Linked DNA regions of Prosthecobacter debontii. The protein of the gene in region 1 binds, or shares a complex with, the protein of each later gene. Links are inferred from orthologs where the notes say so. Each region holds a gene or a part of one and is shown in the gene's direction. Other genes may lie near its edges.

The links.
Region 2: the proteins of B5D61_RS07880 (region 1) and smc are in contact, whole or in part, in a crystal structure (PDB 3ZGX), measured with the Bacillus subtilis proteins. The link is inferred for Prosthecobacter debontii from one-to-one orthologs.
Region 3: B5D61_RS07880 (region 1) and scpB share a complex: the UniProt entries of both Bacillus subtilis proteins name them as parts of the cohesin-like complex. The link is inferred for Prosthecobacter debontii from one-to-one orthologs.

Annotation. Positions count from the first base shown.
Region 1 is NZ_FUYE01000004.1:280,360-283,397, reverse strand. What follows is about bases 21-2,909. They hold B5D61_RS07880 (segregation and condensation protein A), read left to right. Parts: upstream 21-1,043; coding sequence 1,044-1,775; downstream 1,776-2,909. Other genes in these bases: B5D61_RS07870 (ABC transporter substrate-binding protein), read left to right, coding at 2,743-2,909; mutM (bifunctional DNA-formamidopyrimidine glycosylase/DNA-(apurinic or apyrimidinic site) lyase), read right to left, coding at 1,785-2,597; B5D61_RS25630 (hypothetical protein), read left to right, coding at 687-998; B5D61_RS07890 (L,D-transpeptidase family protein), read left to right, coding at 21-373. Outside these bases: more of B5D61_RS07890, read left to right, coding at 1-20; more of B5D61_RS07870, read left to right, coding at 2,910-3,038. UniProt on the Bacillus subtilis protein: Participates in chromosomal partition during cell division. May act via the formation of a condensin-like complex containing Smc and ScpB that pull DNA away from mid-cell into both cell halves.
Region 2 is NZ_FUYE01000004.1:68,337-73,005, reverse strand. What follows is about bases 75-4,594. They hold smc (chromosome segregation protein SMC), read left to right. Parts: upstream 75-470; coding sequence 471-4,394; downstream 4,395-4,594. Other genes in these bases: B5D61_RS07045 (OmpA family protein), read right to left, coding at 4,488-4,594; B5D61_RS07055 (thioredoxin family protein), read left to right, coding at 75-134. In the rest of the region: more of B5D61_RS07055, read left to right, coding at 1-74; more of B5D61_RS07045, read right to left, coding at 4,595-4,669. UniProt on the Bacillus subtilis protein: Required for chromosome condensation and partitioning.
Region 3 is NZ_FUYE01000001.1:190,761-193,887, reverse strand. What follows is about bases 97-3,074. They hold scpB (SMC-Scp complex subunit ScpB), read left to right. Parts: upstream 97-1,234; coding sequence 1,235-1,915; downstream 1,916-3,074. Other genes in these bases: pheA (chorismate mutase), read left to right, coding at 1,931-3,019; B5D61_RS00785 (serine hydrolase domain-containing protein), read right to left, coding at 97-1,106. Also shown: more of B5D61_RS00785, read right to left, coding at 1-96. UniProt on the Bacillus subtilis protein: Participates in chromosomal partition during cell division. May act via the formation of a condensin-like complex containing Smc and ScpA that pull DNA away from mid-cell into both cell halves.

The DNA of each region.
Region 1 (3,038 bases):
CGCCAGCAGCTACCACCTGTCTTTCAATATTGGTTACCCAAACGCTTACGATCAGCATCACGCGCGCTCGGGTAGCTACATCATGATCCATGGCGCTGAAGTAAGCATTGGCTGCTTTGCCATGACCGATCCCGTGATTGAGGAGATCTACTTGATCGTGGAAGCCGCCTTAAACCAAGGACAGTCCCTCATTCAAGTCCATGCTTTTCCCTTCCGCTTCACCGAGGAAAAATGCGCAAGCCAGCTAACAACGACCCATCCTTGGGGAGCCTTTTGGCAGGAACTCCAGCCGATCTATGCCCATTTTGAGACCCATTTGGTTCCGCCAAAAGTCGATTCACTGGCAGGTCGTTACTCACTGATCTCACCGTGAAAAATGGGAAAGATGAACCCTCTGTCTGCCATCGATGATTTTAAAAATCAATGCCTCCATCGCAGCACGATTGACACCTAAGTAGAATATTAAATAATCAGGCTTCGTAAATTGGTGCTCACCTGTTACCATTTTCATCCTTATGAAGAGTGGCCATTATTCCCTCAGTCTCCTGTTGATTGTTTTTAGCTTGATGAGCTTATCGACTGCGCAGGCAACCGATAAGCCAGTGCGCGTCAAGCCATCCAAAGTCAGTTCAGCCAAATCCAGGTTTCGGGAAAAGCAATTCACGGACTGGTTGGCGTTTGAGGCCATGAATAAGCTCTCTGAGAGCAAGCGAGCCAGTGGCGAACAAATGATATACTATGAATACCATGAGGGAAAAATGGCCTACCGAGCCATTTTCTCGAAAGCCATTCAATTCAACGGCTGGTGGCGCATCACGATCTCTGGAGAGCGTGAGATGGAGAACCAAGTGAATGATTACAAAAGTAAAGGCTTTGAACCTCTTTTTGTCGTCCTCGAAGGAAATTTCTACAGCATGCTCTTCGTCAAGCCCGATCAACTCGATGCTGCGCGTAAACTGACCGCCGAACTTGGAATTGAGCCGCCTGTATTGAAGTAAATATTTCTCCTCGCGTCTGTCCACTTCCCGCTCATAGCTCCCCAAGTGGAAGACAAGGATTACAAGGTCAAACTGGAGATTTTCGAGGGGCCCCTCGATCTGTTGCTCTATCTCATCAAAAAAGATGAGATCGACATCTATGACGTCTCAATCGGGCGCATCACCAAGCAGTACCTGGACTATATCGATACTTTCAAGATGCTGAACATCGAGGTGGCGAGTGAGTTCATCGTGATGGCCGCCAACCTGATGTACATCAAAAGTCGTGAACTGCTGCCCCAAACTCAGCAGCCCCCTGAGGACGATGCAGATGAAGAAGATCCACGCTGGGAACTCATTCGGCAGCTCGTCGAGTACAAGAAATTCAAAGACGCCGCCATGTTCCTTGGCACGCAGGAAGTTAAGGCGGACGAGTTTTTCGCCACAACCCCGGAACTCCCAGATCTGAGTGCACCGCCTCCGGATGTGGTGGGGCAGGTTGGTATCTTTGACCTCATCCAAGCTTTTCAAAAAGTCTTGAAGCGTTTTGAAAACAGCACCGACATTCGTGAGATCGTCAGTGATCGCTTCACCGTCGCGGACAAGATCGAGCATCTACTGGAGACGATTGTCATCGGCAGCCGCGTAAGGTTTGACAGTCTCTTCAGTTCTGCTGCGAGCCGGGTGGAAGTCATTGTCACTTTCCTAGCGATGCTGGAGCTGATGAAGCTGAATCATCTGATGGTGGAACAGGAAAAGATGCTGGGAGATATCGTGGTGATCCGCCCTGCGCTTTAATCAGTTTTTTCACTTCTGGCAATGCGGGCAGTAAAAGGTCGAACGGTTGCTCATGACCTTCCTCTTCACGGGTGTCTCACAGGTGTGGCAAGTCTGTCCTTCTCGATCATACACACGCAGCGTCTGTTTGAAGTAACCTGGCTCTCCCTTCTCATTGAGAAAATCACGCAAGGTAGTGCCGCCCATCTCAATGGAGGCGCTCAGCACTTCCTGAATAGCGAGAACGAGTTTGGATAACTTGAGTTGGCTGACTTTACCGGCCTGTTGGTGAGGTGAGATCCCTGCCATGAATAAGGCCTCACAAGCGTAAATGTTCCCCACTCCCACCACCACATGGCTGTCCATGATGACGGCTTTGATCGGAGCCGTGCGAGCTTCACATTGCTGACGAAGATACCCCACCGTGAAATCCTCCGATAGCGGCTCTGGTCCTAACTCTGCCAAAAGAGGATGCCTGGTTACATCTCCAGAGATCCATAACGCCGCGCCAAATCTTCGTGGATCGTGAAGGCGGATCTGCTGCTGATGATCGGTGGTTAGCGCCAAATGATCATGCTTACGCCAAGGGGTATCTGGACTGGTCACTCGCAAGCTACCTGACATCCCCAAATGCAGCATGAGCGTGCCCTTGGCTGACTCAAAGAGCATGTATTTGCCACGGCGTCTGCCGGATAGGATTCGCTGCCCCTCCACTTCGTGAATCGAATCTGGCACAGGCCAGCGTAAGCGTCGATCCCGCACAATCACTTCGCGCATGGTCCTCCCCACCAAATACGGGGATACTCCTCTCAGGGTCGTCTCGACTTCGGGTAGCTCAGGCATGATGGATGGTCGGAATAAAACATACGCATGCCCCCAACCTGGGGGCCACGGTTCAGTCTCTGCGAATAGCAAAAGATTGCTTTAGGCTGGGCTAAAGCAGAAGAATGCGGCATTCGAATGGATTTTCAGGTATAATTCGACGCTGATGATCAAACTGGGACCACGTGCCACCGCTCTGAGTGTCGCTGGAATGGGCTTGTTGCTTTGCATGCTGGCCTTACTCTGGCCAGAACCTAAGGAAAATCGACCCTTTACTTTGGCTGTCGGTGTGTGGCCAGGCATGGAAACACTGACCTTAGCACGGGAACAAGGCGGCTTCCTCGACTCACGCTTCAACTTTGTCGAACTCTCTTGGACATCCGCCACGATGATGGCCTTTGAAAACCGCGTGGTGGACGGTGCGGTGATGACGTTGGATGAAATGCTGCGGCTCCGATCCGG
Region 2 (4,669 bases), 210 kb from region 1 along the record:
CGAAAGCTTCTCCAGCGAGTGACGCTTCCGCATCGGATTCTCACACCAAGTCTGGTGAAACAACGGGCAGCATCAACGAGATACCCCCAGCGACTCCAGTCACGCCGCCCGCAGGCCCAACACCCGCAAACTGACAATCGGGGCTTCCTTGGGGTTCCTTCAGGACTTCAACAGAGGCAAAACGGCACAACATCGTTTGTTATTCCATAACGATCCCGTTGCCCCGTGCTCTCGCTCAAGAGAGCCTGATAAGGATGGAAGGGCCATTGCTGTTCAGGTCTTTCCTTTTTTGTCAGCCAGTGTGATTATTCACAAAGCAGACTCCCTATTCACAATTTCCCGACCTCTCAGATTCCCATATCTTGTTTAAGTGAACTTAATAAACCACAAGATATGGGAAAAAAGACCGTTCGTGCTTGCCCTGATCTAGCGATCCCTGGCATCTTAGAGGCAATCCACTCTGAACGGTCATGTATCTCAAAAGTCTCACCCTTCATGGCTTCAAGTCCTTTGCGGACAAGACCCATTTTGAGTTTCACAAAGGCGTGACGGGCATCGTCGGCCCCAATGGCTGCGGTAAATCCAACGTCGTCGATGCCATTCGATGGGTCCTTGGGGAAACCTCCGCCAAAGCCCTCCGCGGCGAGGAAATGGCTGACGTCATTTTCAACGGCACCGATAAACGCAAACCCGTCGGGCTCGCTGAGGTGGTGCTCACGATGGCTGATTGTGAGCAATCCCTGGGAGTCGATTACAATGAAGTGTCCATTTGCCGCCGAGTGTTTCGAGATGGCCGCAGCGAATACCGACTCAATGGCACCGTCTGTCGTTTGAAGGACATCCATGATCTGTTCTCCGGCACAGGCATCGGAAGGCAGGCTTACTCCATCATGGCCCAAGGCCAGATCGACATGCTGCTGAGTTCGAAGCCAGAAGATCGGCGCATGGTTTTCGAGGAAGCGGCGGGCATCACCAAGTTCAAAGGACAGAAAAAAGAGGCCCTTCGTAAACTGGAATACACCGAGGCCAACTTGCTCCGCGTTGCCGATGTGATCGCTGAGGTGAAACGCCAAATGGGATCTCTCCAGCGCCAGGCCTCCAAAGCACGACGTTATCAGACCTTGCTGGATGATGTGCGTATGTTTGACACTCATCTCGCGCACAAACAATACAGTGAGTACAGTGCCGAGAAAGCCGAGTCCGAAAATCATGTGCGCATGATGACGGAGCAGCTCGCCCAGATTCAAAGTCGTCTGCAAGTCACGGAAGCCGAAGCACTGGAAACCCGCGAGGCCTATCACTCGGTCGAATCCCAGATCAATCAATTACGGCAGCAGGCACAAGCACTCCGCAGCCAGCTTCAAGCGGCTGAAGGCCGCATCGGATTCAACAACGAGCGCAATGAGGAACTGCAAAGCCGCATTCGTCAGAATGAAGAGCAGATCCAACAAGGGCAGATTCATCTGGAGCAGCAGCGCCAGGAAATGATCAGCGCAGATGAACAACTGGAGGTGATGCGTGAGAACATTGAGACAAGGCAACAAGCTCTCAATGAACATCTGACGGTCCACAATTCCATCCTGCCGGATCGCAGCCGCCTGGACAGTGATCGCCGAACTGTGCGTGAATCCATCCGCCAGTTTGAAGGTCAGATCGCCGCCGCTGAAGCACGGGCTCAATCCCTGACCAGCCAAATCGGTGCAGATCGTCAGAGACACGAAACCCTGGCCCATGACCGCCTGACCTCCGCACAGGCCAAAGAGGCCAGCCAGTTGGAATATGACAACCTTCAAAAAGAGATCCAGGATCTGGAAGAGACCCGCAATGAACTCGATGAGAAGGCCAAGAACTGCGCCCGTGAAATCATCGAAAAACGCTCCCAGAGAGACGCCCTCAATGAGGAACTCACCGAGCTTCAGCGTGCTGCCACACAGCGCCGCTCTCGGATCGAGATCATTGAGCAGCTGTTACAGAAAGGCGAAGGGCTCGCCGAAGGCACTCAACAAGTGCTGAAAGGACTGGATAATCCGGAAGTCTTTTCCGTGGGAGTCCGCGGCTTGCTTGGCTCCGCCATCGAAGTGGAGCCACAGTTCATCGCCGCGATTGAGGCCGCTCTGAGGGATCATCTGCAAGCCGTATTACTCACAGACAGTGATCTGGCGGCCCAAGTGCTAGACCGCTTGGCCAACAACAAGCTTGGCAAGGCCGCTATCCTTCCCCATGACTTCGCCACCATGCGCGCCGTCCCGGATCGCCAACTTGTGCCGGAAGGTGGGATCGCTTGGGCCGTCGATAAGGTAAAAGCTCGGCAAGGTGTGCAGGAGTTGACGGATCGTCTGCTGAACAATGTGTTGATCGTCGAAGACCTGCACACGGCCATCCGCCTGAAGAAACAATTGCGAGATGTAGCCTTGGCAACGCTCAAAGGTGAGTTCATCGCAGCCGACGGTATCATCCATGGAGGTGCCACCAAGGAAGAAGCCGCCTCCATGCTCCGCCGCGAAGCTGAGGTGCGCAGCCTGAAGACCGAACTGGAAGGCCTGGAGTATCGAGTCCTAGAAAAAGAAGAGGCCGTGGATCAGCTCAAGCTCCAAGTCGAAGACATGCAGCGTGAGGAAGTCACCTTGCGTGAGCAAAGCCAACGTGTGCGCGAAGGTTTCTCCCAACTCACCGGAAAGCTCTCGGTCGTCCAGCGAGCCCTTCAACAAGCCACCACCAAGCTGGAAAGTGTGGAATGGGATCAAAATCAGATCACCAGCCGCATGCAGGCCGCCGAGGCCCAGATCGAGTGGCAAAAGCAGGAAGCCAGTCTGGCTCAAGAACAACTCGAAGGTGCTCGTATTCATGAAGCCGAGCTCGAAGTGGAGATGGAAGCCTTCCTTCGCCGAGAATTGGAATCCAGCGAGCGATTGAACGAACTGCGCACGGCTTTAGCCCTGGAGCAAAGCGCTCTCCAGTCCTTGGAACGGCAAAAAGCTCCCATGGCCACTCGTCTTCATGAACTCGAAGCGGCCATCCAGCGCTTCGATGTGGAGATCAATACGTGGCGCAGCCGTATCGAGCAGAGCATGGGCGAGAACGCCCGCTTAGGCGAACAGGTGGAAGCTCAGCATGAAGCGGTAAATGCCATCGAAGAACATCTTCAAACGAAGACGGAAGACCGTGCCGCCGCCTTCGAGCGTGTCACCGAGCTCGAAAATCAGCTCATGCAGTTCCGCCAACAAGCCAACGGTTTGAGCGATTCACGCAACCGCATCGAGGTGCAACTCACCCGTGTGGATCTACGTCTGGAAAACCTCATCGCTCAGGTTCAGGAGCGTTATTCCTTCCACATCTCCGCCTTTGAGCCCGACTATCACGCCTTGATGTACAGCATCAATGAGCAGAAGAAAAACCGTGGGCGTGGCGAAAAACGTCGCAACAACCTTTCAGCGAGTGGCCCCGATACCCGCCTCAGTGTCAGCGATGATGCGGAACCTGCCTCTCAGGACGACTCGGTCGAAACGGATATCGAAGCCAGTGAAATGCCTGTGGTGGATGCAGATGATGTCGATTTAGAAGGCGTTGAGATTCCTGGCGAAGAAGGGCATCCCGATTGGGACTTCGTCAGCGAGGTCGTGGGTGAACTGCGCCAAAAACTGGAGGGCATTGGACCGGTCAACTTGGATGCCATTCAGGAATTCGAAGAACTGGAAGAGCGGCATAACTTCCTGGAGACTCAGCACAACGACTTGGTGAACTCTAAGGAAGAATTGCTTCAGGTGATTGCCAAGATCAATGACACGACCAAGGCCATGTTCTCCGAAACGTTCGAGTTGGTGCGTGGCTACTTCCACAACAACTTCCGTGAGCTTTTCGGTCCCACCGCCAAAGCAGATCTGATGCTGACCGATGACACCGATCCGCTGGAATCAGGCATCGAGATCATCGCCAAACCCCCAGGCAAAAAACTGCAAACCATCTCTCTTCTGTCGGGTGGCGAGCGTAGCATGACTGCGGTCGCTTTGCTCTTCTCGATCTATCAGGTCAAACCCAGCCCCTTCTGCGTGCTGGACGAGCTTGATGCCCCCCTGGATGAATCCAACATCTCCCGCTTCTTGAAGATGCTGGACAACTTCATCGACAACTCCCAATTCATCATTGTGACGCATAACAAACGGACCATGAGCCGTGCAGATGTGATCTATGGCGTCTCCATGCAGGAATTCGGCGTGAGTAAGCCTGTAGGTGTCCGTATGACCACGGAAGACACACGGCCGAGTAAACAAGAAGAGCTCAGGCTTGAGGCTGAAGTCGCCGCCGAAGAAAGTCACCATGAGCACAGCGACGAGACTGACAGTCCCATTACCAGTGGTGACACTGAAAATCCGAGTTTACCAGCACTGTCTTCTTAACCAGCCTGTAACTTAACGATCAATGATTGAGGCTCCACCCAGGAGCCTTTAACTTACTGATTGAGGCCTCCCAGCGTTCTATCGGGTATGCAATCACTGCCGATAGATCACCACCACGCCGGTGGTCGGTCCGGAAGGCGCGGAGTCGTGACCGAAACCGACGGTCTGCAAATGAGTCGCTTCGACTCCGCTTTCGATCAGCGCTTGGCGCACCGCTTGAGCACGGCGTTCCGAGAGTGACCGGGCATAGTCCTCGGGGAGATCTGGCTGTGTAT
Region 3 (3,127 bases), on another replicon or contig:
GGGGGCTGGGGGATGCGGGTCAGCTTTTCATCATACTGCTGATCCTTACCCCCGAGCTTATACACCACGAGGTCCAGGGAGGGCACGACGTAGAGGCAGAAGCCACCGGCACCGGATTTCCAGAAAGCATCTTTGGGCGCTCCGGCGATGTGACCATCGGCATTGTGTTCCCATTGTAGGCTGAAGGGCACATGTGGGTTGTAGGGGCTCCAGGTCTGGCATTTGTGGATGTAGTCGGCAGGCACGAGCTGCTGATCCTTCCATTTTCCCTCGTGAGCGAGGCAGTAGCCAAAGCGCATGACATCCGTGGCATGCAGCGCGGTGCTGCCGGCGCCATTGGCGTGCTCCATCACCACATCCCCGCGGTAGAGGCAGTAGTTCCAGGCTCCCCAGCCTTGCGGTTTGGCCAGGCGCTCGTGGATGTAGTCCTTGAGCTCCATGCCGCTGACGTTGCGCAGGACGATGCTGGCGATGTGGGGCGATGGGGAGGAGTAGGAGTAACCGGCACCGGGATCACACCAGAGGGGCACCTGTAGTGAGGATTGGTCGATGGCTTTGACGTCCTGGCCTTTGACGGGTTTCAGCGCCTTGGGTTTCGGGTCGCCTTGGACATAACCGGTCGGGGTTTGTCCCTCGCCCCAGTAGCCGGCGGTCATGCTGAGGAGCTGGCCGAGCTTGATGTCGGCTTTGCGGGGATCATTCAGCGGAAAGGCCTGGGGCAGATACTTTTCCGTGAAGACCTTGGTGTCCAGTCCCTCAGGGATTTTGTCTTTGAACTCATTCAGCATGATGCCGCAGGCGATGCTGCAAAAGCCCTTGCCTGTGGAGGCCATGTCGGGGTTGGCATTGCGGGAAGCTTTGCCGAAATAACGCTCGAACACCAGGTAACCCCGACGCACGACCACGAGGCCTCCATTGGCCGTGGTGCGCTCGGTGAGTTGGTAGGCGGTGTCCAGCTTGGGGGTATCCACACTGGCGAGGTCGCGCCCTTCCTTCACGGTTTTGGCCTCGCGCCAGCCGCCTGCGCTGTCGGGTGGCGGGAAGTAGGTTTCAGCGGCATGGAGACAGCCTGAGAGGGCCAGGAGAAGGAGCACGGTGGGGCGCATAAGAAGGGTTGGGGACGGAGTAGAACGCGGCTTGAGCCGGGCTCCTTGAACAAATTTTGCGGCCTTGGCTGCGGGTAACGCTGGCTTGACTCCCCCCGCTGCCTCGCTTGGATGAGGAGACTATCTCCATGGAGCTGATCGCCATCGTTGAATCCCTGCTTTTTGCCACTCAGGAGGCCCTGCCCCTGACGCAAATGGCCGTGGCGGTGAAGGATACGGCCAAGGACATCAAGGAAGCCACCCCGGAAGGGGAGTCGGTGCCGGAGTGGATCGAGCCCCTGCTGACCGTGGATGAACTCAGCGTGCGCGAAGCGATTGACCAACTCGTGGCGCATTACGATGCCGATGGCCGCGCCTTCACCCTCGTGGAGCGGGCCAATGGCTGGCGCCTCTGTGCCAAGGGCGAGTATGCCGAATGGTGCCGGGCGCTTTACCCCGGCAAAAAGGTGCAGCGCCTCAGCCAGCCTGCGCTGGAAACACTCGCCATCATTGCCTATCGTCAGCCGATCACCAAAGCCGGTGTCGAGGCGGTGCGCGGCGTCAGTGTGGATGCCATGGTGCAGCAGCTTGTGGATCGCGGTCTGGTGAAGATCGAAGGCCGCGCCGATCTCCCAGGCCGCCCGCTGCTCTACGGCACCACCGATGCCTTCCTGGATCACTTCAATGTCAAAACTCTGGATGAGCTGCCCAATGCTTCAGAGCTCCGCCGCGTGAAATTGCCGACGCCGGAGGATGAACAACCAGGGGCCGCCGTGCCGGAGGAAACTCAGCTCTCTCTGGCTCCGGTGGAACCTTCAGCCTCCGCGTAGCCCCGCCTTTCTTCAATGTCCCTCGACGACGTCCGTATCAAGATCGATGCCATCGATCAACAGCTCATCCGCCTCCTCAACGAACGCGCCGAACTCGTCCATGTGATCGGTGAGATCAAAAAGAAAGACGGGCTGGATATCTACGTCCCCGGCCGGGAAGAAAAGCTGCTGCGCAAGCTCTGTGAACTGAATTCTGCTCAGCAGGGACTGCTGACGGAGAAGGCCATTCGCGCGATCTTCCGTGAGATCATGAGTGCGGCTCTGGCGCTGGAAAACAGCCTGAGCATCGCCTATCTCGGACCTGCGGGTTCCTGGACGCATCAGGTGGCCATCAATAAATTTGGCAACAGCGTCTCTTATGCGGCTGAAGCCAGCACAGAAGGTGTCTTCTCGCGTGTGGCCAGCCAAGGTGTGGACTATGGGGTGCTGCCGATCGAGCACTCCACCGAAGGCGCCGTGCATCACACCCTGGATCATCTGGTGGATTCGGATCTCCAGATCTACGCCGAGATCCTGTGGAAGGTGCAGACGGTCGTGATGGCTCGTGGCGATGCCGCGTCGGTGAAGGTCATTTATGGCCACCCGCAGATGCTGGCGCAGTGTCGTTCTTGGTTAGGCCAGAGCTTCCCTCAGGCCGCTCTGGTGGAGTCTGCTTCCTCCAGCCTCGCCGCCACGCATGCGGAGAATGAACCTGGGGCGGCGGCCTTGGGCACACCTCTGAGTGCCGAGCTTCATCATCTCCGAGTGCTCTCCACCTCTCCCAGTGAGAATGCCACCCGCGCACGCTTCATCATCCTCGGTCGCCGCAGCGGTGCTCCGACGGGGCATGACAACACCATGCTCATGGTGCATGCACGCGACCGCGTAGGCGCTCTCCTGGAGGTGCTGCAGGTCTTCGCCAGCCGGAATGTGAATGTGCGCCAGATCGAAAATCGCCCCGTGCCCGGAGATCTCACCGGTGAGCAAGCCCGCTTCTTCCTGGAGATCAGCGGTCACCATGAAGAGCCTGCGCTGTGCGAGGTGATCCAGGATCTGACTCAACAAGGTGCCAAAGTGAAAGTCCTCGGCAGCTACCCCGCTCCCGGCTGGGTGGAGGAGCGGTGAGGTGACTCTGCCGTAGGGCGGGTTTGTTCGGCTAGGGAGGGGCTTGCCATGCTTCTCGGAAGGGGCGGAACTGTCTTCGGTCATGAGGTCGGGCGAGCCTCCTGAAAG